Regions from separate parts of the Janthinobacterium sp. P210005 genome, predicted to be linked through region 1. Evidence: predicted binding sites of a transcription regulator. Region 1 holds the regulator's gene; the other holds the start of a gene.
The links. The regulator sigma-54, encoded in region 1, starts transcription at its own class of promoters, with help from an activator protein. The targets are predictions, from matches to a motif close to TGGCANGNAANCTGCTTT.

Region 1 (14,701 bases):
GTTGCCACGTCCACATCAGGCCGATGCCGGCCGAGGTGCCGCTGTTCTGGCGCAGCAGGGGGCTGGCGCGGTTGGCGGCGCCTGTGTAAGTATCGTAGCGTACAAAGGCAAAGGCGCGCCAGTCCCGCTGCAGCCGGTAGGAACCGCCCAGGCCCAGCCGCGTGAGCATCAGCCCGCTTTTTGCCGCATACGCGGGGCGCTGACCGGTGGCAAATGCGGAACTGACGCCATAAAAATAATCGTTGATGGCGGCATTGCCCAGCACGGCGCCCAGGCTGGCGTCCACATGCCAGGCCTGCTGCCCGCCTTGTAGCCCATACACGAGGCGCGGCTCGAAGGTGGTGCCTTGGCGGCGCAGGCCGCCGCGCGCTTCGATGACGGCGCGCAAGGGCAGCTCCAGCCCCAGGCGGCTGTGCCGCGTCGGCTCGGCCAGCTTGACTTTCAGGCGCGGGCCAAATTCCACCAGGGTACCCAGGTCCGGCATGCCGCGCCGGGCCGGCACGTCGCTGGATCTGGCCGGCAAGGACAGGGCAAAACCGATATCGAAATCGAATCGCTCCGTATTGAACAGGCGCGCGCCCACGCCGGAGCGGTCGGCGCGCAAGACTTTCCCGCGATAAATCAGATAGGGCAGGGCCAGGCTGCGCGTCGAGCGTTCGCTGGCGCCCGGATAGGCGGGCGTGACGGCCGTGCCGCCAAACACGCCCGCTTCCCATAAGGGCAGCGATAAGGGCAGCGGTGCTTCGACGGCGCGCGCCGGCGCCATGGCGGCGAGGAGGCTGGAGGCGGCCAGCAAGGGGCGTGCGATACTCATCGAGCAACTCCGCAAGGTTTGCCTGCCGGCAGCGATTCCAGGTCGACAAAGGCGCCCAGTGCCCACGATTGATGAAACCCCAGTTCATTGCGCACGGCCAAGGCTTCCGTCGCCTTGCCCTGGCGTTCATACAGGTCGATCAGGGCCTTGTAGCCGAGGGCGCTCGATTGTTTGCTGCGTTTCGCCAGCGCGATGGCCTGGCGGAAATGAAATTCGGCCGCATCGTAGCGGCAGGCCCCGCTGGCGGCGCGTCCCGCCTGGTGGTGCAGCCGTGCTTGCCAAGCGAGATCGCCGTGGCCCAGTTCGACGTTCCCGACGGCGTCCGCGTAGTTGCGCATGGCTTGTGTCCAGTCGCCCTGGCTGGCCGCTTCACGCCCCCATTGTTCCTGTTGCGCCGCCGTGCGCAGTTCGATTTGCGTGGCGCAGGCATTGAGCGCCATCAAGACGAGCGGCAGGAGGAGGCAAGACCGGATGGGCGGCAGTGTGGACATGGCGCCACTGTAGCGCAAGGGAAGGCGCGCACGTTTGCGCGATACGCATGAATTCGGGATTTGCCCCGGCATGGATGACATATAATTTGCACACGACTTTGTTATTTTTGACAGTACACCTCACGGGAGCACCATGTTTTCACGCAAATTCCATTCTTGTGCACAGCTGATGCTGGCTACCATGCTGATGGGCTTTATCGCCGCTTCCCCCGCGCGCGCGCAGCAGGCGGCCGTCAAATTGCCGAATGTGGTGATCCTGGCCACGGGCGGCACCATCGCCGGCAGCGGCGCCGACAGCACCACCACCGTCGGCTACACCTCGGCTACCGTGGGTGTCGAGCGCCTGATCGCGGCCGTGCCGGAATTGAAAAAAGTGGCGAACGTGAAAGGCGAGCAAGTGTTCCAGATCGCCAGCGAAAGCATGGGCAATAGCCACTGGCTGGCCCTGGCCAAGCGCATCAACGTGCTGCTGGCCTCGAGCGATGTCGATGGCGTGGTCGTCACGCACGGCACCGACACCATCGAGGAAACGGCGTACTTCCTGAACCTGACCGTGAAGAGCCATAAACCGGTGGTGGTGGTGGGCGCCATGCGTCCATCGACGGCCATCTCGGCTGACGGCCCCATCAACCTATACAACGCCGTGATGCTGGCGGGCAGCAAGGAAGCCGTAGGCAAGGGCGTCTTGGTGGCCTTGAACGACCAGATCAACGCCGCGCGCGAAGTGACCAAAACCAATACATCGACCACGGACACCTTCAAGTCGCCGGAACTGGGCATGCTCGGCTACATCCAGGGCAGCAAGGCCTTTTTCTACCGCCAGTCGACGCGCAAGCACACGCTGGAGTCGGAATTTGACATCAGCAAGCTCGATGCCTTGCCGCAAGTGGACATCGTCTACGGCTACGCCAACATGAACCGCGTCGGCATGGACGCCTTCATCGCCGCCGGCGCCAAGGGCATCATCCACGCGGGCGTGGGCGATGGCAGCGTGGCCGCGCAAATGAAGCCGGCCCTGGTGGAAGCGCGCCAGAAGGGCGTGCTGATCGTGCGTTCGAGCCGCGTCGGCCAGGGCATCGTGGCGCGCAATGGCGAAGCCAACGACGATGAACTCGACAGTGTCGTATCCGACACCCTGAACCCGCAAAAAGCCCGTATCCTGCTGATGCTGGCCTTGACCAAAACCAATAGTACGCAAGAAATCCAGCGTATTTTCTACACGTATTGATCGCCGTCACGCCGGCCCGGCCACTGCGGCTGGGCTTGGCGGATTTACGCTTGCCCGCTTTGCTGCCATACTTCGTTTTTGAATAACTTCCTGGCTGAAGCAGCAACACTGTTCCTTCTCCCCTGTCCATGGCTATCCTGTCCGACATCATCCTGTATCCGATCAAATCGTGCGCCGGCATCCATTTGCGTGAGGCGGTCCTGACGCGCTCAGGGCTGATGAGCGAATACGTGTTCGACCGCGAATGGATGGTGGTGGACGAGCACGGCCGTTTCCTGACGCAGCGCGAACATCCGCGCATGGCGCTGATCGTGCCGTCCATCAAGGCCACCACCCTGGAATTGCGCGCGCCGGGCATGTTGCGGCTGGAAATCGAGCTGGGCTTGCCGCATCCGCAACTGGCGCCCATGCTGGACGTGCAAGTGTGGGACGATACCGTGCGCGCCTACGATTGCGACGACGTCACGGCCACCTGGTTTACCAACGCCATCGGCGTGCCGTGCCGCCTCGTGCGCTTTCACCCGGACGTGGTGCGCGCCACCAGCACGAAGTGGACGGATGGCGTGGCCGCCTCGACCATGTTTGCCGATGGCTATCCGGTGCTGATCGCCGGCAGCGCCTCGCTAGCCGACGTCAATGACAAGCTGCGCGTCGCCGGCCGCGAGGCCTTGCCGATGAACCGTTTCCGTCCCAATCTCGTCATCGGCGATATCGGCGCCTTCGAGGAAGACTACGCCGACTTCCTGCAATTCGGCGCAACCGTGTTAAAACCCGTCAAGCCGTGCTCGCGCTGCCCGATTCCGTCGGTGGACCAGGCCACGGGCGTGCCCGGACCGGACCCGCTCGACGTCATGCATGGCTACCGCGCCAAGCCCGAGCTTGACGGCGCCATCTGCTTCGGCATGAACGCCATCGTCACCGAAGGCGGCGATGAGCGTATCGTAGTGGGGCAGGACATCGGTTTCGAACTGGCATTTTAAGCATGGCGCCCGCACAGAAGGGTTTAAGGTTTCTATGAATCAAGCAATACCGCCGGACCCGCGCATTGCCAGCCTCGAAGCCGAAAACCAGGCCTTGCGGGCGCGCATGGCTTTCCTGTTGGAACAGGTCGAGCGCAACCACGACATCATGTGCCGCCACCAGGCGTTTGATCTGGAAATCGTCGGCGCGTCCACGTTTCCCGAGCTGATCGGCACCATTTTCCGCACCTTGCCCGTGATTTCCGACCTCGACGGCGTCACTTTGAGCCTGCTCGACGAGGATGACGATATCGTGCTGGTGATGGAAAAGCTGGGCGTCGATTTCAGCGCCTTCCCGCAGTTGCTGTTCGTACATGCCGTGGCGGAGCTGGGCTTTGCCCCGTCGGTACCCGTGGCCGAGGGCGAAGCGGCCTTGCCGCCGCTGCCGCTGCTGGGCGCCTTTGATGCCGCCGTGCATGGCCCGCGTTTCCCGGGCATCGGTTCGCCCTTGCGCAGCGTGGCCCTGGTGCCCTTGCTGCGCAACAAGCGCCTGATCGGCAGCCTGAACCTGGCCAGCAGCGACGTGACGCGCTTTACGCCCGTGCTGGGCACGGATTTCATCAAGCACATGGCATCCATCATCGCCATTTGCCTGGAAAACGTGATCAGCAATGAAATGCTGAAATACATCGGCTTGACCGATTCCTTGACGGGCGTCTACAACCGCCGTTATATCGACCGCCGGCTGCTGGAAGAAATCGCCCGCGCGCGGCGCCAGAATTATTGCATTTCATGCATGTATATCGATATCGACCATTTCAAGCTGGTCAATGACACCTATGGCCACCAGGGTGGCGATGAAGTGCTGCGCGAAGTGGCCACGCGCATCCGCACGGAATTGCGCCGTTCCGATGCGCTGGGCCGCTTCGGCGGCGAGGAATTCGTCGTGCTGCTGATCGACGCCGACCTCGACAGTGCGACGTTCGTTGCCGAACGCATCCGCGCCAGCATCGCCGGCACCATGTTCGACTTGCCGGGCAGCGCGCAAGCGTGGGTCAGCGTCTCGATCGGCGTGGCCAGCCTGGAAGCGGACGCGGCGCTGCTACCGATCGAAACGGTGGCGCAGCAACTGGTGGCGCACGCCGATCAGGCCCTGTACCAGGCCAAGGCCGATGGCCGTAACAAGGTCATCAGCTGGCAGGCACCGTCCGAATAGTTATTTCAATAGTAATGTTTCTGCTTTGGCCACGGCGTCGGCCGTGCCGCGCAGCACCACCACGTCGCCGCTGGCCAGCTGCGTCTCGGGGGTGACGTCGAGGCGGCCGCGGCCGCGGCGGATGGCCGTGACAAACGCGCCGCAGCCGGCCACGTCGATCGCACTCAAGGGCAAGTCCACGCAATGCGCGCCGTCGCTGACGGTGACCGTATGCAGGCGTTCCAGCTCGGCATCGTCGCCCGCATCGCTGGAACCGTGGAAATAGCCGCGCAGCGAGGCATAACGCTCCTCGCGCGCGGCCTGCACGCGGTGCACCACGCGGCGCAGGGGCACGCCCATCATGATCAGCGCGTGCGAAGCGAGCATCAGGCTGCCTTCCATCAATTCCGGCACCACTTCGGCCGCGCCTGCCTTCTTCAGCTGGTCGAGGTCGGTATCGTCGTGGCTGCGCACGATGACGGGCAAGGTGGGCGCCATTTCGTTGAGTAAATGCAATAATTTCAGTGCCGAAGGCGTGTTGGCGTACGTGATTACCACGGCGCTGGCCCGGTAGATACCGGCCGCCACCAGGCTTTCGCGCCGGCCCGCGTCGCCGTACGAGACATGCGCGCCGGCCAGCTGCGCTTCCTGCACCCGTTCCGGGTCCAGGTCCAGCGCGTGGTATTCGATCTTTTCTTCCGCCAGCAGGGTGGCCAGGCTTTGCCCGCTGCGTCCGAAGCCGGCAATCAGCACGTGTTTCTGCGACGCCATGGTGCGCGTGGCGATCTTCGTCAACGCCAAGGATTGCATCATCCAGTCGTTGGCCGCCAGTTTCATGACGATGGCGTCGGACTTGGCGATGAGGAAGGGCGCCACCAGCATCGACAGCACCATCGACGCCAGCACCACCTGCACGACGAACGGGTCCATCAGCTTGATGCCGCCTGCCAGGTTCAGCAGCACAAAGCCGAATTCGCCAGCCTGCGCCAGGCCCAGCCCCGTGCGCAAGGCTACGCCGTTGCTGGAGCCGAACAGCCGGGCCAGGCCCGCGATCAGGGCGAATTTCAGCAGCACGGGGCCGCACAGCAAGAGCAGCACGAGCCACCAGTTGTCGAGCACCACGCGGATATTGAGCAGCATGCCGACGGTGATGAAGAATAGGCCCAGCAGCACGTCGCGGAAGGGCTTGATATCCTCTTCCACCTGGTGCTTGAATTCCGTCTCGGAAATGAGCATGCCGGCAACAAAGGCCCCCAGGGCCAGCGACAATCCTGCCCGTTCCGTGATCCACGCCGCCCCCAGGGTAATCAGCAGCAGGTTGAGCATGAACAACTCTTGCGAGCGGCGCTTGGCGACGATGGTCAACCAGCCGCGCACCATCTTCTGGCCGATGAACAGCAGCAAAATGAGCGCCACCAGGGCCTTGCCGCCTGCCCAGGCCAGGGTTTCGGCCAGGTTGTCCGAATCGCGGGTGAGGGCGGGAATCAGGATCAGCAGGGGCACGACGGCCAGGTCCTGGAACAGCAGGATGCCGATGATCTTGCGGCCGTGTTCGCTTTCCAGTTCCAGCCGCTCCGTGAGCATTTTCGAGACGATGGCCGTCGACGACATGGCCAGCGCGCCGCCCAGGGCGAACGCGGCTTGCCAGCTCAGGTGGATGTAGGCGGACAGGTAGCGGGCGACAAACCAGCCGAAGACGACGGTGGCGATGATGGTGGTGACCACCTGCGCCATGCCGAGGCCGAAGACGATGCGCCGCATGGCGAGGAACTTGGGTAGAGAAAATTCGAGCCCGATGGAAAACATCAGGAAGACGACGCCGAACTCGGCCAGGGTGTGGCTGGCCTCGTTTTCCGCCGCCAGGCCCAGCGCGTGGGGGCCGATGACGATGCCGACGGCCAGGTAACCCAGCATGGGCGGCAAATGCAACATTCTGAAAGCGACCACGCCCAGCACGGCGCTGCCGAGTAACATCAGGGTCAGTTCAAGCGAGGAAAACATGGGTTGCCCGGTACGGTCAATGGAAATCGTTGTTTGTTGTGACTGGCAAGTTTTTTGCTTTCCTAATTCGTTTATACTTTGGGCATGAGTGTAACCCATGAAAAAACAATGCTGAAAGCTTTTGATCGAATTGACATGCAAGCGACGACCGAGCGCGCTGTCGTGCTGGCCCGCACCACCTTGCAGATCGAGTCCGACGCCATCGTTGCGCTGCATGCGCGCCTGGCCACGGACGACAGCGTCGGCCGCGCCGTGGCGATGTTGCTGCAATGCAAGGGAAGAGTCGTCGTCTCCGGCATCGGCAAGTCCGGCCATATCGCGCGCAAGATTGCCGCCACCCTCGCTTCCACCGGCACGCCGGCCCTGTTCGTGCATCCGGCCGAAGCGGCCCATGGCGACCTGGGCATGGTCACGTCGGACGATGCTTTTATTGCCATATCGTACTCCGGCGAATCATCGGAACTGATGGCCATCATGCCCGTCGTCAAGCGCATGGGCGGCGTGCTGATTTCCATGACGGGCAAGCCCAATTCGAGCCTGGCGCAATTGGCCGACGTGCACCTGGATATTTCTGTTGAGAAAGAAGCCTGTCCGCTGAACCTGGCGCCGACGGCCAGCACCACCGTCACCCTGGCCCTGGGCGACGCGATCGCCGTGGCCTTGCTCGACTTGCGCGGCTTCAAGGAAGAAGATTTCGCCCGCTCGCACCCGGGCGGCGCCCTGGGCCGCCGTTTGCTCACGCACGTGCATGACGTCATGCGCAGCGGCGAACGCGTACCCAAGGTGCCCGTGGACGCTTCCTTGCTGCAGGCGCTGGAGGAAATGACGAAGAAAGGCATGGGCATGACGGCCGTCGTCGACGCGGACAACCGTCCCGTGGGCGTGTTTACGGATGGCGATCTGCGCCGCATGTTTGAGCGCGTGCAGGATTTCACGCAAGTGGCGATCCGCGACGTCATGCATGCGCAGCCGCGCAGCATCGCGCCCGAACGCCTGGCCGTCGATGCCGTGGCCGTGATGGAGCAGTTCCGCATCAACCAGATGCTGGTCGTCGATGCCGACGGCAAGCTGGTGGGCGCGCTGCATATCCATGATCTGACGCAAGCGAAGGTGATCTGATGGACAGCGTGGCGGACAACCTGGCGCGGGCGGCCAAGGTCAAACTGATGATCTTTGACGTCGATGGCGTGCTCACCGACGGCAGCCTGCATTTCGGCCCGGACGGCGAGATGATGAAAACGTTTAATGTGTATGATGGCCTGGGCATCAAGCTGCTGCAGGAATCGGGCGTGCAGACGGCCATCATCAGCGCGCGCCGCTCGGCCATCACGGCGCGCCGCGCGCAAGACCTGGGCATTACCCATGTGCACCAGGGCGGCCACGACAAGCTGACGCCGTTTCGCGAATTGCTGGCGCTGACGGGCTTGACGGAAGAGCAATGCGGCTATATCGGCGACGACGTCATCGACGCGCCCATCCTGAAGCGCGTGGGCTTTGCCGTCAGCGTGCCGGGCGGGCGTCCGGAGGCGCAGGGCCTGGCGCACCATGTGACGCAGGCTGGCGGCGGCCGCGGCGCGGTGCGCGAGATCTGCGAATTCCTGCTGCGCGCCCAGGACAACTATGCGCGCGTCATGGCGCCGTTCCTGGAGTGAGGCGCGCCGCCTCGCCAGTGACCTTTGAAAGAGTGAAGCCCTATGCGTAAGCCAGGAGGCGCCCATCGCTGGCGCATGATTTTTACCGTGCTGGGCGCGGTTGTCGTCGCGCTGGGCAGCTTTTGGCTGCTCGAGGTGATGAACAAGAATGGCCAGGACATCACGGCCAGCAAGCATCTGGATGAACCCGACTATTTCATCACCAATTTCAGCATGGTGCGCATGGACTTGACGGGCAAGCCCAGCTATATCGTGTCGGGCACCAAGCTCACGCATTATCCGCTGGACGATTCGTCCGATATCGACCAGCCCTTCGTGCGCAAGCTCACGCCAGGCATGCCGCCGATGAACATGAATGCGGAATTGGCGCATATCGACCAGGACAATACCCGGCTGCAACTGCACCGCAAGGTCGTGATCGACCGCGTGGCCAGTCCGAAGGCGCAGAACCTGACGGTCAAGACGGAAGCGCTGACGGTGTTCCCGGACGAGGAAAGAATGGAAACGGACGTGCCTGTCGATATCCTGACGGGCGCCTCGCGCATCAATGGCGTCGGCATGAAGGCGAATAACGCCACCGGCGTGGTGGAAGTGCAGAATGCGCTGCGCATGGTCCTCCCGCCGAAACCGCGCCCGGCCGCGGCGGCAAAATGACAGAATGAAACAAGGAAACCATACTATGAAGAACATCTTGCTGTTGACCGTATTTTCGCTGGCCATCATGGGCGCGGCGCATGCCGAGAAGGCCGATTCCGAGAAGGAAGCCGTCATCACGGCACGCAGCGGCCACGTCGATGACGTCAAGCAGGTGCGCACCCTGACGGGCGACGTCGTGCTGGTCAAGGGGACCCTGACCATGAAGGCGGGCCGGGCCCTGATCACGGAAGACCCGCAAGGCTACCAGTTCATCACCTTCTGGGCCGATCCCGGCAAGCTTGCGACCTTCCGCCAGAAGCGTGATGGCGCGGGCGACCTGTGGGTCGAAGGCGAAGCGGAGCGCGTGGAATACGACAACAAGACGGAAGTGGTGAAACTGTTTTCCAGAGCCAAGCTGACGCGCCTGGAAGGCGCGAAAGTCACCGATGTGGCCAATGGCGCTTTCATCTCGTATGACAGCCGCAAGGAAGAATTTGCGATGGAAAATTCCAACAGCGGCACCAGCACCGCCGATGGCGGCAGCGTGCGCATGGTGATCCAGCCGAAGACCAAGGCGCCGGCAGCGGAGAAAGCGCCGGCCACGCCCGCGCCAGGAAAGAAATAATGGAAAATACACGTTGCGGCAGCACCCTGATCGTTCGCGGGCTGCAAAAAACCTATGGCAAGCGGCAAGTCGTGCATGATGTTTCGCTGCAAGTCGAATGCGGCGAAGTGGTGGGCTTGCTGGGCCCGAACGGCGCCGGCAAGACCACCTCGTTCTACATGATCGTCGGCCTGGTGCCGTCCGATGGTGGCAGCATCGATATCAGCGGCGTGGATATCTCCAGCCTGCCGATCCACCGCCGTGCGCAGATGGGCCTGTCCTACCTGCCGCAGGAAGCGTCCGTCTTCCGCAAGCTGACGGTGGAAGACAATATCCGCGCCGTGCTGGAAATCCAGACCGTCGAAGGCCGCCCGCTGACGAAGGCCGAGATCGAGGAGCGGCTGGATAAATTGCTGGCCGACTTGCAGATTGAAAAGCTGCGCGAGAACCAGGCGCTGTCCCTGTCCGGTGGCGAACGCCGCCGCGTGGAAATCGCCCGCGCGCTGGCCACCGATCCCCGTTTCGTGCTGCTCGACGAGCCGTTCGCCGGCGTCGATCCGATCGCCGTGATCGAGATCCAGCGCATCGTGCGTTTCTTGAAGGAGCGCAATATCGGCGTGCTGATCACCGATCATAATGTGCGTGAGACGCTGGGTATTTGCGACCGCGCCTACATCATCAACCAGGGCTCGGTGCTGGCGTCGGGACGCCCCGACGACATCATTGCGAACGAGTCGGTACGCCGGGTCTATCTGGGCGAACACTTCCGCATGTAAGCCAATGAAACAATCATTGCAGCTGCGCACTTCGCAGCACCTGGCACTGACGCCGCAGTTGCAGCAATCGATACGCCTGTTGCAATTGTCTACTCTGGAATTGCACCAGGAACTCGAGCAATTGCTGACGGACAATCCCTTGCTCGAACGCCTCGATGATCCGCTCGACCGCTCGCTGCGCCTGCTGTCCGACGGGGCCTTGAGCTCCACGGCCGCACCGGCCGAAGCGCCGCCCCAGCCACCAGGCCAGGAGGCGCCCGTAGCGCCGGCCGAAGCGGAAGCGTTTGACGGCGAGGGGGGCGACAGCCCGGCCGCCGCGGATGGCGGCGACAGCGACTGGAGTGAGGCGAGCCGGGGCAAGGCGCCCGACGACGAAGATTCGCGTCCGCAATTGGAGGCCCATCACTGCACTCTGCGCGAACACCTGATGGAGCAGATGCGCGTGACGGTGCTCGAATTGCGCGACCGCGCGCTGGTCGAGCTGATCATCGACGCGCTCGACGACAATGGCTACCTGGAAGAGTCGCTCGACGACATCCTGGCGCGCCTGCCGGAAGAGCTGGAAATCGACGCCGACGAGATGCGCACGGCCTTGTCGCTGCTGCAAAGTTTCGATCCGCCGGGCGTGGGCGCGCGCAACGCGTCCGAATGCCTGGCTCTGCAAATCAAGCGCTTGCCGCACATCGCCATGGTGACGCGGCGCATGGCCCTCGTGATCGTGGAAAAGCACCTGGCCTGGTTTGCCCAGCGCGATTTCAACAAGCTGAAAAAAGCCCTCGATTGCGACGATGAAGACTTGCGCGAAGCGCAGACGGTGATTCGCCAGTGCAATCCGCATCCGGGCGCCGTGTTCGCCTCGGACGTTTCCGATTACGTGGTGCCCGACGTCGTCGTCAAGCGCGCGCGCAATGGCTGGCAAGTGACCTTGAACAACGACGTCATGCCGCGCCTGCGCGTCAACGCCATGTACGCCAACTTGCTCAAGCAGGGCAAGGGGGAGGGCGCCATGGGCGCACAGTTGCAGGAGGCCAAGTGGCTGATCAAGAACATGCGCCAGCGCTTCGACACGATCCTGCGCGTGGCACAGGCGATAGTAGAAAGACAAAAGAACTTTTTCTCGCATGGGGCCGTTGCCATGCGCCCCCTTGTGCTCCGTGAAATAGCTGATACACTGGGTTTACACGAGAGTACTATCTCGCGGGTAACAACTCAAAAGTACATGCTGACCCCGCACGGCATGTTCGAGTTGAAATATTTCTTTGGTAGCCACGTCGCCACCGAAGCGGGGGGCGAAGCGTCATCGACGGCGATACGGGCATTGATCGTGCAACTGACAGGAGCAGAAGACCCTAAAAATCCTTTATCCGACAGTAAGATTGCGGACATGCTGGGGGAACAAGGCATGGTGATTGCGCGACGTACTGTTGCCAAATACCGGGAAGCATTAAAAATTCCGCCAGTGAGCCTGCGTAAGTGTTTGTAAGTTTTTTTCGGTTCCTCTGCGGGCCGGATAGGATGGACCGCACGAACCCGATCATCTTTAGGAGTGTGTATGAATCTCACCATCAGCGGACATCATCTCGAAGTGACACCAGCCATCCGTGAATACGTACAAACGAAGCTGGAGCGCGTGAAACGTCATTTCGATCAAGTCATCGATATCGCCGTGATTCTGACCGTGGATAACCTCAAAGAGAAAGAAAAACGTCAAAAGGCTGAAGTCAACCTGCGTTTGAGCGGCAAGACTGTCTATGTGGAAAGCTTGGCGCACGACCTGTACGCCGCGATCGATACGCTGATCGACAAGCTCGATAGGCAAGTGATGAAATACAAAACCAAAGTGCAAGGGCACGGTAAAGAGGCGATCAAGCATCTGCCAGACAACTCCGAGGAAGAAGCCGTCGTCGCCGTCTAAGGCCACCCGCTTCCAGCAGTTGTGATCAACTAAGGGCGCACATTGCGCCCTTTTTTGCGCCCAGCGGAACGCAATGTTCCCCGCGCAGGCATTAGAATATTCGCACTTTCACTTCTTTCCTGCCTGCCATGAGCGACTTCGTCCAGACTTCCATCCGCAACCGCACCGGGCACATCGTGCTCGACCGTCCGAAAGCCTTGAATTCCCTGTCGCTGGAGATGGTGCGTGCCCTGAGCGCGGCCCTGCTGGCCTGGCGCGACGATCCGCAGGTGGACGCCGTCGTGATCCGCTCCAGCAGCGACAAAGCCCTGTGCGCCGGCGGCGACATCCGTTTCTTTTACGATGCGGGTCTGGCCACGCCGCAAGGCGGCAGCGCCCTGTTGGAAGATTTCTTTACGGAAGAATATGCTTTAAATCATTTAATTCATTTTTACCCGAAACCGTATATCGCCGTGATGGATGGCGTGGTGATGGGCGGCGGCATGGGCGTGGCGCAAGCCGGGCCAGGCAACCGCTTGCGCATCGTGACGGGCCGCACGCGCATGGCCATGCCGGAAGTCAATATCGGCCTGTTCCCGGACGTGGGCGGCAGTTATTTCCTGTCCCGCCTGGCCGGCCAACTGGGCCTGTACCTGGGCTTGACGGGCTTGACGATCAACGCGGCCGACGCCCTGTACACGGGCCTGGCCGATGTCTGCCTGCCCGAAGCGCAGATAGGGGCGCTGCTGGACCTGTTTGAATCGACGCCGGGCGAGGCCTTGCCGGTGGCCATCAAGGCGCTGGCGGCACCATTCCAGGCCGAGGCAGGCGTTTCTCCCCTGGCCACGGCGCGCGCAGCGCTGGACCGCCATTTCAGCGCCGGCTCCGTGGCGGCCATCATGGCTTCGCTGGCGCAGGACGACAGTGCGTTCGCCGCCAAGGCGCTGGCGGCCATGCGCCTGCGTTCGCCCTTGATGATGTCGGTGACCCTGGAATTGCTGCAGCGGGGCGCCCACCTGGGCGTGGCCGATTGCCTGCGCCTGGAGCGCACAGTCGTACGCCACAATTTCGAACATGGCGAAGTGCTCGAGGGCGTGCGCGCGCTGGTGGTCGACAAGGACAATGCCCCTCGCTGGAACCCCGCCAGCCTGGACGAAGTCGACGCGGCCATGGTGGCGCGCTTCTTTACGCCCGTCTGGCCGGCCGCGGCGCATCCGCTGCGCCACCTCGATTAACTAGCTGCGCTCGCGGTGGCGCAGTACCACACGCTCGTTGGGGCCGAAATATTGCGCCAGCCGCTCCGCCATGTACACGGAGCGGTGCTGGCCGCCCGTGCAACCGAGGGCTACCGTCAGGTAGCTGCGGTTGTCGGACTTGAATGACGGCAACCATTTCTCGATGAAGGCGCGGATGTCGGCCAGCAGTTCCAGCGCGCTGGGCTGCGCGTCGAGGAAGGCGATCACGGGTGCGTCGCGTCCATCGAGGGGGCGCAAGGCCAGGTCGTAATAGGGGTTCGGCAAGGCCCGCACGTCGAAGACGAAATCGGCGTCCAGCGGCACGCCCAGCTTGAAGGCGAACGATTCGAAGAACAGGGTCAGCGGCGCGCGTTCGGAGGCGACGATATCCTTGATCCAGGCACGCAGCTTGTTGGCGCTCAGTTCCGACGTGTCGATCACATGGCCCAGCTGTTCGATGGTCGACAGGCGTTCGCGCTCTTCCGAAATGCACTCGATCAGGGTGCGGCGGCTGGCCGGATTCTGGTTCGGCCGCAATTCGTGCGACAGCGGATGGCTGCGCCGCGTTTCCGAGAAGCGGGCCACCAGCGAATGCGTGGTGGCTGTCAGGAACATGACCTTGACGTCGTGTCCCTGGTCGCGCAGCAGGGCCACATTGTGTGGCAGGCTGGTCAGCGACTCGGCGCTGCGCGCATCGACGGCGACGGCCAGTTGCGGTGTACCTTCGTCGAGCAGGGTCTGCACCAGGCTGGGCAGCAAGGCCGGTGGCAGGTTGTCGACACAATAGTAACCGGTATCTTCCAGCACATTGAGCGCGACGGATTTACCGGAGCCGGATATTCCGGTGATAAGGACGATATGCATAACCCGATCATACAATAAAGACCGGCGCTCCGCTCCCAAGGCAACTATCTTTACAAATTATTGCAATTTGGACTGTAGTATTGGTTAAACAAAAGAGGGCGTGCTTCTTGCAACGCTAGTCGCCACTCATGGCAAGTCGTTGGTGAAGCAGGGAATTCACGCAGCACTGCTGCGTGCCTGCGCAACGGTTCGCCCTTGCAAGGGTGAACTCCACTGCAGACTAGTCGCCACTCATTGCTAATCTCTGCCGTTCCATGAACTCCTGCAAGGTATCGATGCCGCGCAGTTGCAAAATCGTATTGCGCACGGCCGCTTCCAGCAGCACGGCGATGTTGCGGCCGGCGGCGACGGG
Region 2 (14,701 bases), on a different contig from region 1:
CCAGCGGCATGGGCTGGAGCGGCAAGCAGCTGCGCCTCGTCGGCTTGCCGGCGGAGCAGGGACCGGGCAACGTCCTGCTGCTGACCCTGGAGCATGAGCATGTCACGGAAGTATTTACTTCGTTCGGCGAAAAGTCCTTGCTGGCCGAGTCCGTGGCCAAGCGCCTGTTGAACGAGGTGCGCGCCTATCTCAAGACGGACGCGGCCGTCGGCGAGCACCTGGCCGACCAGCTCTTGTTGCCCATGGCGCTGGCGGGTGGCGGTACCTTCAGCTGCAACAAGGTATCGCAGCACGCGCTGACGAATGCGGAGGTGATTGCCCGGTTTTTGCCCGTGCGTATCACTTTCGAGCAGCAGGCGCGAGGCAGCATCTGCACGGTGGCCGCCGCCTGACGCGCGCGGTGACACAACTACGTGTTGCAGCTGTTCCAAATTGATACATGGGCGGCCGGATGTGGGGCATAGACGCATGGCATGGCATTTGCTCTTCTTTGGTATTGACTAAAAAACCAAGGAGACCAGCATGACCTATTCCATTCGTACCCTGCTCGGCGTGGCGGCGGCCGGCGCCGTTGCCCTCACTTCCCTGCTGACCTTGCCGCATGCCTATGCGCACGGCAATGTCACGCCGCAAGGCGTCGATACCACGGGCTTGCCCAAGGTAGGCGACAAGTGGCTCGAGCAAAACCCGTATCGGGGCAACAAACTGGCCTTGACGGTAGGCACATCGGCCTACAACCAGAATTGCGCCCGTTGCCACGGCATCGAAGCCATCTCCGGCGGCATCGCGCCGGACTTGCGCCAGCTGGACCGTGATTGCTTCGGTATCAAGAATGAGACAAAGAAACAGGCGTGCTACAAGGAAACGGACAATTACTACCTGACCACCATCCGCCACGGTAAAGTGCGCAATGGGGCCGTGTACATGCCGCCGTTCGAAGGTGTATTCAACCAGGAAGCCATGTGGGCCATCAAGACCTACTTGGAAACGCGCCGCGAGTCTAATTAAGTCGAACTGATCACGAAGGAGTTCCATGCGTTCATTTCAATTCCGGGGCGCGCGCGCGATGATCTCGCTCGCTTGCCTGGCGCTGTGCGCCGCCGCGCCGGCGCGCGCCGACTGGCAAAAAGTGCAGCAGTCGGGCAGCCTGAAAGTGGCTGTGTACAACGAATTCGCGCCGTTTTCCGACAAGGGTACGGGCATCGATATCGATATTGCCGAAGCGCTGGCGAAAAAGCTGGGGCTGAAACTGAGCTTGCTGCCATTTCCCGCCGGCGAAAATCTCAACGACGATTTGCGCAATATGGTGTGGAAGGGACATTACCTCGGTTATGGCCCCGCCGATGTGATGTTGCATGTGCCGGTCGACAAGAGGTTGATGGCGGACAACGACAAGGTCGAGATCTTCGCGCCATACTACGTGGAAACCGTGCGCCTGGCGCGCAGTGCGCAAGCCGTGCCGCAATTCGATGGCGTCGCCTCGCTGGCCGGCAAGCGCATCGGCGTGGAAAAGGTGTCGATCGCGGCCATGCTGATGCTGGGCGAAGACAATGGCAAGTACCGCGACGATGTGCGCATCTTCGATACGGCCGCCGAAGCCTTGCAGCAATTGCAGGCGGGCAAGCTCGACGCCGTGCTGGCCAACCGTTCGGAAATCGAATCGGTGCTGAAAAGCGATCCCGCTTTCCCCATGAGCGAAGTGGCGTTCGCCCGCCTGCCGCGTGCGGGCTGGGCCGTGGGCCTGGCCGTCAGCCGCCAGCAGCTCGACGTGGCCAAGTTGCTGCAGGCAGCCATGAACGAGATGGCGGCCAGCGGCGAATTGAAAACCATCTTCGAGAAATATGGCGTGAAGGAAGCACGGCCGTAGCAGGCCATGTTGAATGACAATAAAGCCCGCGCATCGGAAGAGGCGCGGGCTTTTTAGTTTTAGAAACTATATTGGGCGCTAACGCCCAGCAACCAATTACGTCCCGGCGCCGCTTCATAGTAGCGCTTGTTGCTATCGCCGACGATGACGGAACCCACGTAGGTCTTGTCGAAAAGATTGTTCAGGCGGGCAAACTCCTTGAAGCGCCAATTGCCCACGTTTTGCCTGGCGTTGAACCGCGCATTGAATACCGTGTAGCCGGGCGCCGGTTTTTCGATGTTGCTGTCTTCCGCGTAGACCTGGTTGCTGGCCACGCTTTCCAGCGCTGCGCCAAAACGGTCGAACGTATCTTTCCAGGCCAGCTCCGCAAACAGGTTGGCGCTGGGTACGCCCGGCAAGCGGCTGCCTTCGCGCACACCGCCAAATGCCTGGTCATACACGGCATGCAGGCTGGTGAGCGCCACTTTGGTCGTGAAGCCATATGGCAGGTTCGAATCCAGCGACACTTCCATGCCCTGGCGCAAGGTTTTACCCCCATTGCGATAGCTGGTGCGCCCGCCGCTGGACTTGTCGACCACTAGTTCGTCGTTGGTCTTGATCTGGAACAAGGCCGCATTCACGTGCGTGTTGTTGGCGATCCTGGCCTTGATACCCGCTTCCAGGTTGGTGCTGGTGGCGGGCTTCAAGTTGAAATTGAAGCCGCCGCCTGTGCCCGAGTAAAACAGTTCATTCAGGGTGGGCGCTTCGAAACCGCGCGCGGCGCTGGCGTAGACGTTGACGTTCGGCGTCAGTTTATACAGCAGGCCCAGCACGGGCGTCGTGTGGCTGAATTCCAGGCTGCCGCTATCGTTGCCGTTGCTGAGGAAATGGTCGTCGACAGCCACTTTCATCTTGCTGTAGCGCACACCTGCGCTGAGCAGCCACGGGCCGCCTTGCCATTCCGCCTGGATATACGGATCGAGGCTGGAGACGACATTCTGCTCGTCGCGGCGCAGCTTGCCTTTTACGCCAAAGCTATTGCCAATGAAATTTTCATAGCCGGTACGGTCGTCGCTGGAGCGGCCATAGTCGATGCCGATAGTCGTGCTCAGCTTGCCTCCGGCCAGCTGGTTCACGTGCAGCCAGTTGGTGTCGATGCCATAGAACTGGCGCTGGAAATCGACCACGCCGCCCGAATGGCTAGGCGGCGCCTGGAATCCCTTTGTAAACGCCTGGTACTGGATCACGTCGCGGTTGCCGCCATACACCATCACGTGCAGTCGGTCATCGCCGAACGATTGTTCATAAGTGGCGCCGATCTGCTGGTGGTCGATGCTCTTGCGCGTGTTGTAGCGCTCGGCCAGGGTACGTTTCGGGTTTTGCGTGTCCGTCGTGTCGATTTCGCCGGCGCGCGGGTCGCGGGCAAACGTGGTCCAGGTGACGCCCAGGGGATCTTGCGTATTGCCTTGATGCAGGCTGTTGGCGACGATGGTCAGCTTGCTGTCCGCGGTGGGCTTGACGGTGATCTTGCCGAACGCCTGTTCGCGCGTGGCGGCGCTGTGGTCGCGGAAGCCGTTCGTGCGGAAGCGCGAGCCGTCGAGCACGTAGCCGATGCCGCCTGCCTGGCCCTGCGCCGTCAAGTCCACCTTGCTGGTGCCGTAGCTGCCGCCCGTCACATTCAGTTCGACGGAAGGGGGATTTTGTCCATCCTTGGAGAACAGCTGGATCACGCCGCCCGAATGGTTGCCGTAGATGGCAGAAAACGGTCCGCGCAGTACTTCGATGCGCTCGGCCGTATCGAGATTGAACGTGGCGGCCTGGCCCTGGCCATCGGGCATGCTGGCGGGAATGCCATCGCTGATCAGCTTGACGCCGCGCACGCCGAAGGCCGAGCGGGCGCCGAAGCCGCGCGACGAGATTTGCAAGTCTTGCGCGTAGTTCTGGCGGTTTTGCACGACCAGGCCCGGCACGGCGGCCAGCGCTTCCGACGCGTTGACGCGGATTTGGCCATCCTGGATGCGCGCGCTGTCGACCACGTCGATGGACGCCGGCACTTCCTGGCTGGGGTGGGCGATGCGGCTGCCGCTGACGACCACCGTATCCATGAGTTGCCCATTGGCCGGGTCAGCTGCCTCGGCGGCAAAGACATGGGGGGCGAGGGTGGCGCTGCCGGCGACAAACAGGCTGGCGATGGTGTTCAGGCGGAAACGATGCTGCATGCGGATTCTCCAATGTGAATAAAAGCCTGCTTGATCGCGTGCGCGGTACAGGTCTGCGTAGGTGTATCAAGCAATATGCCTGCCATGTCTCCATTGGTGGGCTGAAATTATACGCGTGTCAGTGGCACGGCGTTTGCATACGGTAATTGTCAGAGGCGCCGATACGGCGCGCTTTTCCCTCGTTTTGCCATTGAAAAGGTGATTATGCCCAACTTCTTCTCGCGCTTGCGCCAGGTGTGCTGGCTGCTGCCGGCGCTCGCCAGCACCGCTGTCCAGGCCGCTCCCTTTGCCTATGTTCCCAACGAAAAGTCGGGCACCTTGAGCGTGATCGACACGGCGACCGACCAGGTGGTGCGCCAGATCGCCGCAGGCAAGCGTCCGCGCGGCATCGCCGCCGACCCCGCCGGGCGGCAATTGTTTGTCACGGATGCGGCCAGCAGCGCCTTGCTGCTGATCGACAACGCTGGCGGTGCGCCCGTGCGCACGGTGGCGCTGGGCAAGTCGCCCGAAGGCGTCAGCGCCTCGCAAGACGGTAGTCACGTGGCCGTGGCCGTCGAGGAAAACAACAGTGTGGCCTTGCTCGATGGCCAGACGGGCGTCTTGCTCGCCGATATCAAGGTGCAGGGACGCAATCCGGAACACGCCGTCTTCAGCCCGGATGGGCGCTGGCTGCTGGTCAGCGCGGAAGAGGCGGAGCAAGTCGATGTCATTGATGTGGCGCAACGCCGCCAGGTCGCTTCCATCGCCGTGGGATTGCGGCCGCGCGGCATCGGTTTCAGTCCGGACTCGGGCCGCGCCTACGTGGCGTGCGAACTGGTCAATGCGGTCTACGTGATCGACATGGCCGTGCGCAAGGCGATTGCCACCATTCCAGCGGGCAAGAATGCGAATGGCATCGCCGTCCATCCCGGCGGCAAACAGGTGTATGTCTCGAACGGCATCGACGGTACGGTGATGGTGATCGACACGGCCAGCAATCAGGTGACGGCCACGATTGGCGTCGGCAAGCGCCCGTGGAACATGGCCATCACGCCGGACGGCGCCAAGCTGTACGTGGCCAATGGCCGCTCGAACAGCGTGTCCGTCATCGACACGGTCAGCGCGCGCAAGGTGGCCGATATTGCCGTGGGTGAATTGCCATGGGGCGTGGTGATTCGTTGATTCCTTCATGGCACAGGCGCAGGTGTTCCAGTCTGGTACACCTGTTCCATTGTGCAGCGGCGACGGGGCGGCGCAGCAGGGCTGGCCCGGATTGGAACAGGATGCCGCCGCCTTGTTCAAAACGCAAACAGCGCCACGCCCCCACCCAAGTCCGGGGCATGCGCTGAAAAGCAGGCCGGGATTGACGCCACGCCCTTGCAACGAGGGTAAAACCGGCTAAGTTTGTAGTGGGATGGCGAGCTGGCACGGCATTTGCGGAAGACTCCGTGTACTCACCCCATCTGTACCAGGACGTTTGATTTTAATTAAGTATTTCCATTCTAATTAACCCGATAGAGGACGACATGAATCTCGCAGACATCAGCAAACTGGGCGTAGCCAATCCCTTCAAACAACGCTATGACAATTACATCGGCGGCAAATCCGTTGCACCAGTAAAAGGTGAATACTTTCCTAACATCACCCCGATCACGGGCTTGCCGTTTTGCGAAATCGCCCGTTCCACGACGGAAGACGTCGAGCTGGCGCTGGACGCCGCGCACGCCGCCAAGGAGGCATGGGGCAAGACTTCGCCTGCCGAGCGCGCCAATATCCTGAACCGCATCGCCGACCGCATCGAACAGAATCTGAGCCTGATCGCCACGGCGGAAACCATCGACAACGGCAAGCCGATCCGCGAAACGATGAATGCCGACATTCCGCTGGCCATCGACCATTTCCGTTACTTCGCCGGTTGCATCCGCGCCCAGGAAGGTTCCGTCGCGCAAATCGACGCGGAAACCTATGCCTATCACTACCATGAGCCGCTGGGCGTCGTGGGCCAGATCATCCCGTGGAATTTCCCTATCCTGATGGCCGTGTGGAAACTGGCGCCGGCCTTGGCCGCCGGCAATTGCGTCGTCTTGAAACCGGCCGAGCAGACTCCGGCTTCCATCATGGTGTTGATCGAGCTGATCGGCGACCTGCTGCCGCCTGGCGTGCTGAACATCATCAATGGTTTCGGCCTGGAAGCGGGCAAGCCGCTGGCGTCGAGCAAGCGCATCGCCAAGATCGCCTTTACGGGTGAAACGGGCACGGGCCGTTTGATCATGGGCTATGCGGCGCAAAACCTGATTCCCGTCACCCTGGAGCTGGGCGGCAAGTCGCCGAACATCTTCTTTGAAGACGTGATGGATGCCGATGATGAATATTTCGACAAGTGCCTGGAAGGTTTTGCGATGTTTGCGCTGAATCAAGGTGAAGTGTGCACCTGCCCATCGCGCGTGCTGATCCAGGAATCGATCTACGAGAAATTCATCGAACGGGCCTTGAAACGCGTGGCTGCCATCAAGCAGGGCAATCCGCTCGACTCTGCCACCATGATCGGCGCCCAGGCGTCGCAGGAGCAGCTGGAGAAAATCCTGTCCTACCTCGACATCGGCCGCCAGGAAGGCGCGGAAGTGCTGGCCGGTGGCGAGCGCAATACGCAGGCGGGCGACCTGGAAGGCGGCTATTACGTGCGTCCGACCGTGTTTAAGGGCAATAACAAGATGCGCATCTTCCAGGAAGAGATCTTCGGACCGGTCGTGTCCGTGACCACCTTCAAGGATGAGGCCGACGCATTGGCGATTGCCAACGATACCTTGTACGGCCTGGGCGCCGGCCTGTGGACGCGCGACGGTTCGCGCGCCTTCCGCATGGGACGCGCCATCCAGGCGGGCCGCGTGTGGACCAATTGCTACCACCTGTATCCGGCCCACGCCGCGTTCGGCGGCTACAAGCAATCGGGTATCGGCCGCGAAAACCACAAGATGATGCTCGACCACTATCAGCAAACGAAGAACTTGCTGGTGAGCTATAGCCCGAAAGCGCTGGGCTTCTTCTAAACCGGCAACGGGCGCCGCGCTTGCAGTCCAGGCGCGGCGCGCAGAAAGGGATGCCATGAGTGCAGCAATTGCCCGGGTGGTCGCCACCGATGCGGCGCTGGAAATGATGGACAAGTTGCGCCAGCGTCACGGCCCGCTGATGTTTTTCCAGTCGGGCGGCTGCTGCGACGGCAGTGCGCCCATGTGCTACGCGCTGGGCGAGTTCGATGTCAGCGATACCGACATTTATCTCGGCAATTTGAATGGCACACCGTTCTACATGGGACTCGAGCAATTCGAGTACTGGGAGCATACCCAGTTGATTATCGATGTGGTCGATGGCAATGGCGGCATGTTTTCACTCGACAACGGCACGGGCAAGCGCTTTTTGACGCGCTCGCGCCTGTTCACCGATGAAGAGTGCGCGCTGTTGCATGCCCAGCCGCATGAGCACCGCAAGACTTGATACACACATACTAATAAAACAGAGGGAGATGATTGTGCAGAAAAAAATCATGGGGATACTCATCGGTTTGGGTTTGGCATCGCTGGCCCAGGCGGCCGACGTGGGCAATGTCACCAATGCCATGCTCGACAGCACGGCGAAGAATCCGGCCAGCGTCCTGTCGTTTGGCATGGGTACGCAAGGCCAGCGCTATTCGCCGTTGACGCAGATCAATGACAAGACCGTGGCCAAGCTGGTGCCGGCGTGGTCGTTTTCGTTCGGCGGCGAAAAGCAGCGGGGCCAGGAATCGCAGCCGTTGATTCACAACGGCAAGATGTTCGTCACGGCATCGTATTCGCGCATCTTTGCCGTCGACTTGAAAACGGGCGCCAAGCTGTGGAAATATGAGCATCGCTTGCCGGACGGCATCATGCCGTGCTGCGACGTGGTCAACCGCGGTGCGGCCCTGTATGGCAATCTGGTGATTTTCGGTACCCTGGACGCCTACCTGGTGGCGCTGGACCAGAACACGGGCAAGATCGTCTGGAAAGAAAAAGTGGCCGATTACGCGGCCGGCTACTCGATGACGGCCGCGCCGCTGATCGCCGAAGGCTTGCTGCTGACGGGCGTGTCGGGCGGGGAATTCGGCATCGTCGGCCGGGTGGAAGCGCGCAATCCGATGACGGGCGACCTCGTGTGGAGCCGTCCGACGGTAGAGGGCCATATGGGTCACCGCTACGACAAGGACGGCAAGGCCATCGACAACGGCGTGTCCGGCACGGCGAACAAGACGTGGCCGGGCGACCTATGGAAAACGGGCGGCGCCTCGACCTGGATGGGCGGCACCTACGATCCGCAAACCAAGCTCGCCTACTTTGGCACGGGCAACCCGGCGCCGTGGAACAGCCACTTGCGTCCCGGCGACAACCTGTACTCGTCATCCACCGTGGCGCTGGACGTCAAAACGGGCCAGATCAAGTGGGCGTATCAGAACACGCCGAACGATGCCTGGGATTTCGATGGCGCCAACGAGTTCGTCACCTTTGACATGGATGGCAAGCGCTATGGCGGCAAGGCCGACCGTAACGGCTTCTTCTATGTGATCGACGCCAACACGGGCAAACTGCAGAACGCCTTTCCATTCGTGAAGAAAATCACCTGGGCCAGCAGCATCGACCTGAAGACGGGCCGGCCGAATTTCATTGCCGCCGGCCGCCCTGGCGACCCGACCAAGGGAGAGGAAGGCAAGAAGGGTACGACCGTGTTTGCCGCGCCCGCTTTCCTCGGCGCCAAAAACCAGATGCCGATGGCGTACTCGCCGCAAACCAAGCTGTTCTACGTTCCCGCGAATGAATGGGGCATGGATATCTGGAACGAGCCGATCAGCTACAAGAAGGGCGGCGCCTTCCTCGGCGCGGGGTTCACCATCAAGCCATTGTTTGACGACTACATCGGCGCCATGCGCGCCGTCGATCCGAAGACGGGCAAGATCGTCTGGGAAATCAAGAACAACGCGCCGCTGTGGGGTGGCGTGATGAGTACGGCCGGCAACCTGGTGTTCTACGGCACGCCGGAAGGCTTCCTGAAAGCCGTCGACGCGAAGACGGGCAAGGAATTGTGGAAATTCCAGACGGGCTCCGGCGTCGTGGCGCCGCCCGTCACCTGGCAGGATGGCGACACGCAATATGTGGCCGTCGTTTCCGGCTGGGGTGGCGCCGTGCCGCTGTGGGGCGGCGAGGTGGCGAAGAAGGTCAACTTCCTGGAACAGGGCGGTTCCGTGTGGGTCTTCAAGCTGGCATCGAAGTAACGGGGTGAAGCATCCGGGCCACTCGGATGGGTGTCTCCCTGTCCGCCGGGTGTTTTCTTTTTGCTGACGGCCCAGGCCGTCAGTTTTTTGTTTACCTGGACGCCCGCTATGCCTGCTTGCGGTCAAAAAATGAACACCGGCAGTGGCGATTGATCCGCTGCTGCACAAGTCAAATACGTATTTTCTCTTTCTCCCTCTGGGCCGCGCTGGGCACGCTTATTGCCAAAGCTTGAGGTACATCAATCACTGGTGTGCACACTAAAAACAGAGAAGAAAGAGGAGAAGCAATGAATACATTGATCAAGCTGGGGAGCCTGGGTGTCATGACAATCGCAGCGGTGGGACAGGCACACGCCGTCGATATCAAGGCTGGCGACTGGACCGTGTCGGTGGGCGGCATCGTCAACGCTTATTACACGCAAGTGTCGTGTTCGGGCGATGCCGTGGGCGGGCTGGCGCTGGGCGGCCAGGCGCTCGGTTGCGGCGGCGAGAAAGACCGTACGACCATCGGCAACGGCTTGCTGCCGAATGGTTTGATCACCTCGGCAAGTTCGCGGCTGGGCGAGTACGACGTGAAAGCCTTGATCGGCATCTACAACTCGACGGCCACGGACAGCGCCATCAGCCAGAACAGCGTGGTCGATGTGCGCCAGGCATTCTTTACGTTTGGCAATGAACACATGGGCACTTTCAAGCTGGGCCGCGACTACGGCATCTTCGGCGCGAATGCGATTTTGTCCGACATGACCTTGCTGGGCTCGGGCGCACCCGTGCAGGCGACGCAGCGGGGCCGGGTGACCCTGGGCCATATCGGCGCCGGCTACACCTATCTGGGCAACTATGGCCAGATCATGTACAGCTCGCCGAAGTCGGGCGGCTTTGGCGCCGATGTGGCGCTGGTCAGCCCCGTCTCCGATACGCCCATCGTGGCAGGCTCGACCTATTCTTCAAAGTCGAGTCCGCAAGTGCAGGCGCAGCTGACGTATGCGCAGGAAGGCTTGAAAGCCTGGTTGGGCGTGAAGTCGCAAAAATTCACGTCGAAAACGCCGGGCGTCGATGACTTGACCATGCGCGGCGTGGAAGTGGGCGGTTCGTACCAGATGGGCCCGGCTGGCGTGCTGCTCAACTTCCAGGGTGGCAAGGGGCTGGGCATCTTGTCCGATGCGGACCAGGGCGATACCAAGTCGAAGAACTGGCTGCTGCAAGGCACGTACAAGACGACAGACAAGCTGAAACTGGGCTTGTCCTACGGCATCAGCAAGAACGACGACAACACGGCCGGCACGGGCGGCTTGAAGTCGAACGCCAACCTGACCCTGGGCGCGTATTACTCGCTCAACAGCGCGATCACCCTGGTGGGCGAACTGGGCCAGACGCGCTCGAAAGGATTTACGGGCGGCGAAGCGAAGATGAATGGCGTGTCCCTGGGCGGCATTATTTTCTTCTAATACATGAACGCGGCGCCTTGCGACAAGGCGCCGCACGGAGCGTGGTGCATGCGGATAATGCGGTTGTTCATCGGATGCTGGCTATTCCTGTTTATCCTGGGACAGGCGTGGGCGGGCGTGCTCGCCAAGGCCGAGCTGGCGCGGCGTTTTCCTGCTCCCATCGTCGTGGGCGACAAGGAGACCGACTTGCCCGTCTGGCCATTGTTCCGGCAAAACGCCACGGCCACGGAGCTGGTCGGTTACGTTTTTGAATCGGTGGACCTGGCGCCGATCCCCGGCTTTTCCGGCGTTCCCGTCAACTTATTAATCGCTATCAATCCCCAAGGGAGTTTTCTCGACGTGGCCGTGCTGTCGCAGCACGAACCCGTGTTTCTCGATGGCCTGGGCGAGGCGCCTTTATTCCAGTTCGTCAAACAGTATCAGGGACTGTCGCTGAAGCAGAATATCGCTATCGATGCCAGGAAGAAACGCGCCACGGACGCCACGCACGCCGATATCGATGGCGTGTCGAAGGCCACGGCTTCCGTGCGCATCATCAACCAGAGCGTGCTGGCGTCGGCCTTGAAAGTGTCGCGCAAAAAACTTGGCTTTGCGCAAGGCCGTGACCCGGATCAGATCGCGCGCATCCGCATGGACGTGTTCGAAAAGCTTGATGTCGCGCAAATGTTAAAGCAGGGCTTGATTCAGCATGTGCGGTTGAGCAACAAGGAGATTGAAAGCCTGTTTGCCGGCAGTCCCGGTGCGGGCCTCGATGGGGAAGCCACGCGCGCGCCGGACGGCGTGTTCATCGACCTGTACCTGGCGTATGTGTCCGTGCCCAGCGTGGGGCGCAATCTGTTGACGGAACGCAGCTGGAACAAATTGCGCAACCGGCTGGACGAAGGCGACCACGCCATCCTCGTCATGTCGCGCGGGCGCTACAGCGTGCTGGGCGATGATTTCGTGCGCGGCACGGTGCCGGACCGGCTATTGCTGAAACAGGATGGCTTGCCCATCGACATGCGCGACCTGGACCTGGAGTTGCAATTGGCGGATACGACGCTGTTGCCGACGGAAAATGTCGCCGTCTTGCGCGTCATCAGTCAGGCGGGGCTCGATGCGGCCAGTCCGCTGGCTTTTACCATGCCGATCACGCGCAGCAAGGGCATCGTGTATCCCGAACGCATTGCGCGCAATGTGGATGTCAATTACCGCCTGCCGGCCGAGTTTTATACGGCGCCGCAAGGCGACGATGCCTCGTGGCGCGGCACGTGGAAAGGGCGCAAGACGGAGTTGCTGCTGTTGCTCGCCGGGCTGGCGCTGCTGGCCGGTGCATTGGCTTGGCAGAAACGCCTCGTGCGCGATGGCAGGCAATTTGTCTGGTTCCGCCGTCTGTTCCTGTTGTTTACCATCGGCTTCATCGGCTATTACGCGCAGGGACAGTTATCGATCGTCAATATCACGGGCGTCATCCAGGCCCTGCTGGCGGGGCGTAGCCTGGGCTTTTTCCTGTTTGATCCGATGACGGTGATCCTGTGGGCGTTCGTGCTGCTCAGTTTGCTGATCTGGGGGCGCGGCACGTTTTGTGGTTGGCTGTGTCCGTTTGGCGCCCTGCAGGAATTCACGGGCAAACTGGGCCAGTGGCTGCGCTTGCCGCAATGGAAAATCAAGCCGCGCCTGGATGGGCGCTTGAAATGGATCAAGTATGGCTTGCTGGCGGCCATTCTGGGCAGCAGCGTTTTTTCCAGCCAGATCACGGACAAGCTGGTGGAACTGGAACCGTTCAAGACGGCGATTACCCTGAACTTCGTGCGGGCCTGGCCGTTTGTCGCGTATGCCGTGGGCTTGCTGCTGCTCAGTAGTGTTTCCTACAAATTCTTTTGCCGCTACCTGTGTCCGTTTGGCGCGGCGCTGGCGCTGCTGGGACGTTTTCGCCTGTTCAACTGGATACCCCGTCGCAAGGAGTGCGGCACGCCTTGCCAGACTTGCCGTCACCGTTGCGAGCATCACGCCATCGCGCCTGGCGGGAAAGTCGATTATGGCGAGTGTTTCCAGTGTATGGATTGCGTGGTGATTTACGCCAGCGATGAAAAATGCGCGCCGTTGATGCTGGAAATCAAGCGTGCCCGCACCATTCCCATCGTCCGGGCCACGCCAGAGGAGAGCAGCAATGCAGCGTAGAACGTTTATTTCCGCCGCCATCGGCAGCGTGGCCGGCATGACGGGCTTGTCTTTGCCGGGCAGCATGGCGCGGGGCACGGCCACGGCGTCCGGCGTGCGCCCTTATCGCGGTGCCGCGCTGGCGTTTGGCACGACCATCGCCGTCACCGTGTTGCATCACGATCAGCGCCAGGCCGAACTGGCCATCGAGGACGCCTTGCATGCAGCGAGGAATATCGACCGCCTGATGAGCATTTACAGTCCCGTCAGCCAAGTCTTCCAGCTGAACCGTGACGGCCGCCTGGCCCGGCCGGATGCGCATTTGCTGGCCGTGCTGGCGCAGGCGCATGCTTTGTCGCAATGGAGCGATGGGGCGTTTGATATTACGGTGCAACCTTTGTGGCAGCTGTTTCGTGCGGCGGCAGACCAGGCAAGCTTGCCGACGGACACCTTGCGCCGCGCGGCGCAGGCGCGGGTAGGCTGGCGGCAACTGGCGTGGGATAGCCGGGAAGTGCGTTTTCTGCAGCCGGGCATGGCGCTGACCTTGAATGGCCTGGCGCAAGGCTACGCGGCAGACATGGCGCTGGCAGCCGTGCAGGCGCGCGGCATACGGCACGCGCTGCTCGATACGGGCGAATTCGTTGCGCGTGGGCAGCGTGGCGTGCGCCGCCCGTGGACTTTGGGCATCCAGGATCCGCGCGACGCGGAAATCCTGGCGGCCACCTTGAAAGTGGAGGGGCGCAGCGTGGCCACGTCGGGCGACTACGAATGCACGTTCACGCCCGACTTCGCGCATCACCACATCTTCGACCCATCGAAGGGCGATTCGCCGCGTGAACTGGCCAGCGTGACGGTGCTGGCGCCCACGGGTTTGCTGGCCGATGGCTTGTCGACCACCTTCATGGTCACAGGAGCCGCACGCGCGCATGCCATGGCCGCACACATGGAGGGCGTCGACCTGATGACCATCGACAAGCAGGGCCGGCGCGCGATGTCGCCCGGTTTTTCCCATTTACTCTAGGCTATTTCAGGTGCGGCACCTTGCGATAGATCGTGTTGCGCGACACGCCCAGGGCCCGCGCTGTGGCCGAGACGTTGCCGCCGTGGGCATCGAGCGACTTGAGGATCACGCTTTGCTCCATCTCTTCCAGATTGGCGCCGGCGGCGATCATGCGGTCCGTGCTGGCGCTGGCGGCAGTCGCTTGCGTCATCTCAATATCGTCGAGGAAATCATCAGGCATGTGGCGCAAGCAGATTTCATGCTCGTCGCCCGCCATGACGATGGCCGTGCGCAAGAGATTGGTCAGCTGGCGGAAATTGCCTGGCCATTTATGCTGGTGGAACATGCGCAGGATGTCCGGCGCCACCGTGTAGCGCGTGTCGGGCGCTTCTGTTGCGAGGATTTTTTTCACGACCGTGTCCAGGTCCGTGCGTTCGCGCAGCGGCGGCAGTTTTACCACCAGGCCATTCAGGCGGTAATACAGGTCTTCGCGAAACAGTCCCTTGGCCATGCGTTCGCGCAAGTTGTGATTCGTGGCGCAAATGAGTTCCACGTTGACGGTGATCGATTTGCTGCTGCCCAGGGGCGTGACCATGCGTTCCTGCAACACGCGCAATAGCCGCGCCTGCAAGCCAAACGGCATGTCGCCGATTTCATCGAGGAACAGGGTGCCGCCATTCGCTTGCAGGATCTTGCCGATCGCGCCTTTCTTGCGCGCGCCCGTAAAGGCGCCGTCTTCATAGCCGAACAGTTCGGATTCGATCAGGGTTTCCGGGATCGATGCGCAATTGA

Region 2: a site for sigma-54 is predicted at 5,468-5,485, ahead of adh (aldehyde dehydrogenase). Genes of this name have one in related genera too.

Annotation. Positions count from the first base shown of each region.
Region 1 covers NZ_JAZARC010000002.1:191,465-206,165, reverse strand. The annotation lists gene VPH40_RS10920 (MipA/OmpV family protein) at 1-814, opposite strand, end outside; gene VPH40_RS10915 (hypothetical protein) at 811-1,305, opposite strand; gene VPH40_RS10910 (type II asparaginase) at 1,439-2,533, shown strand; gene VPH40_RS10905 (MOSC domain-containing protein) at 2,662-3,513, shown strand; gene VPH40_RS10900 (GGDEF domain-containing protein) at 3,548-4,708, shown strand; gene VPH40_RS10895 (cation:proton antiporter domain-containing protein) at 4,709-6,688, opposite strand; gene VPH40_RS10890 (KpsF/GutQ family sugar-phosphate isomerase) at 6,773-7,807, shown strand; gene VPH40_RS10885 (KdsC family phosphatase) at 7,807-8,340, shown strand; gene lptC (LPS export ABC transporter periplasmic protein LptC) at 8,383-8,994, shown strand; gene lptA (lipopolysaccharide transport periplasmic protein LptA) at 9,020-9,601, shown strand; gene lptB (LPS export ABC transporter ATP-binding protein) at 9,601-10,356, shown strand; gene VPH40_RS10865 (RNA polymerase factor sigma-54) at 10,361-11,839, shown strand; gene hpf (ribosome hibernation-promoting factor, HPF/YfiA family) at 11,909-12,271, shown strand; gene VPH40_RS10855 (enoyl-CoA hydratase/isomerase family protein) at 12,400-13,485, shown strand; gene rapZ (RNase adapter RapZ) at 13,486-14,349, opposite strand; gene hprK (HPr(Ser) kinase/phosphatase) at 14,570-14,701, opposite strand, start outside.
Region 2 covers NZ_JAZARC010000010.1:6,740-21,440, forward strand. The annotation lists gene rtcA (RNA 3'-terminal phosphate cyclase) at 1-392, shown strand, start outside; gene pedF (cytochrome c-550 PedF) at 523-1,008, shown strand; gene VPH40_RS27795 (substrate-binding periplasmic protein) at 1,034-1,867, shown strand; gene VPH40_RS27800 (TonB-dependent receptor family protein) at 1,927-4,065, opposite strand; gene VPH40_RS27805 (beta-propeller fold lactonase family protein) at 4,270-5,226, shown strand; gene adh (aldehyde dehydrogenase) at 5,571-7,091, shown strand; gene VPH40_RS27815 (DUF779 domain-containing protein) at 7,147-7,536, shown strand; gene VPH40_RS27820 (PQQ-dependent methanol/ethanol family dehydrogenase) at 7,586-9,322, shown strand; gene VPH40_RS27825 (porin) at 9,610-10,770, shown strand; gene VPH40_RS27830 (4Fe-4S binding protein) at 10,828-12,930, shown strand; gene VPH40_RS27835 (FAD:protein FMN transferase) at 12,920-13,930, shown strand; gene VPH40_RS27840 (sigma-54-dependent Fis family transcriptional regulator) at 13,932-14,701, opposite strand, start outside.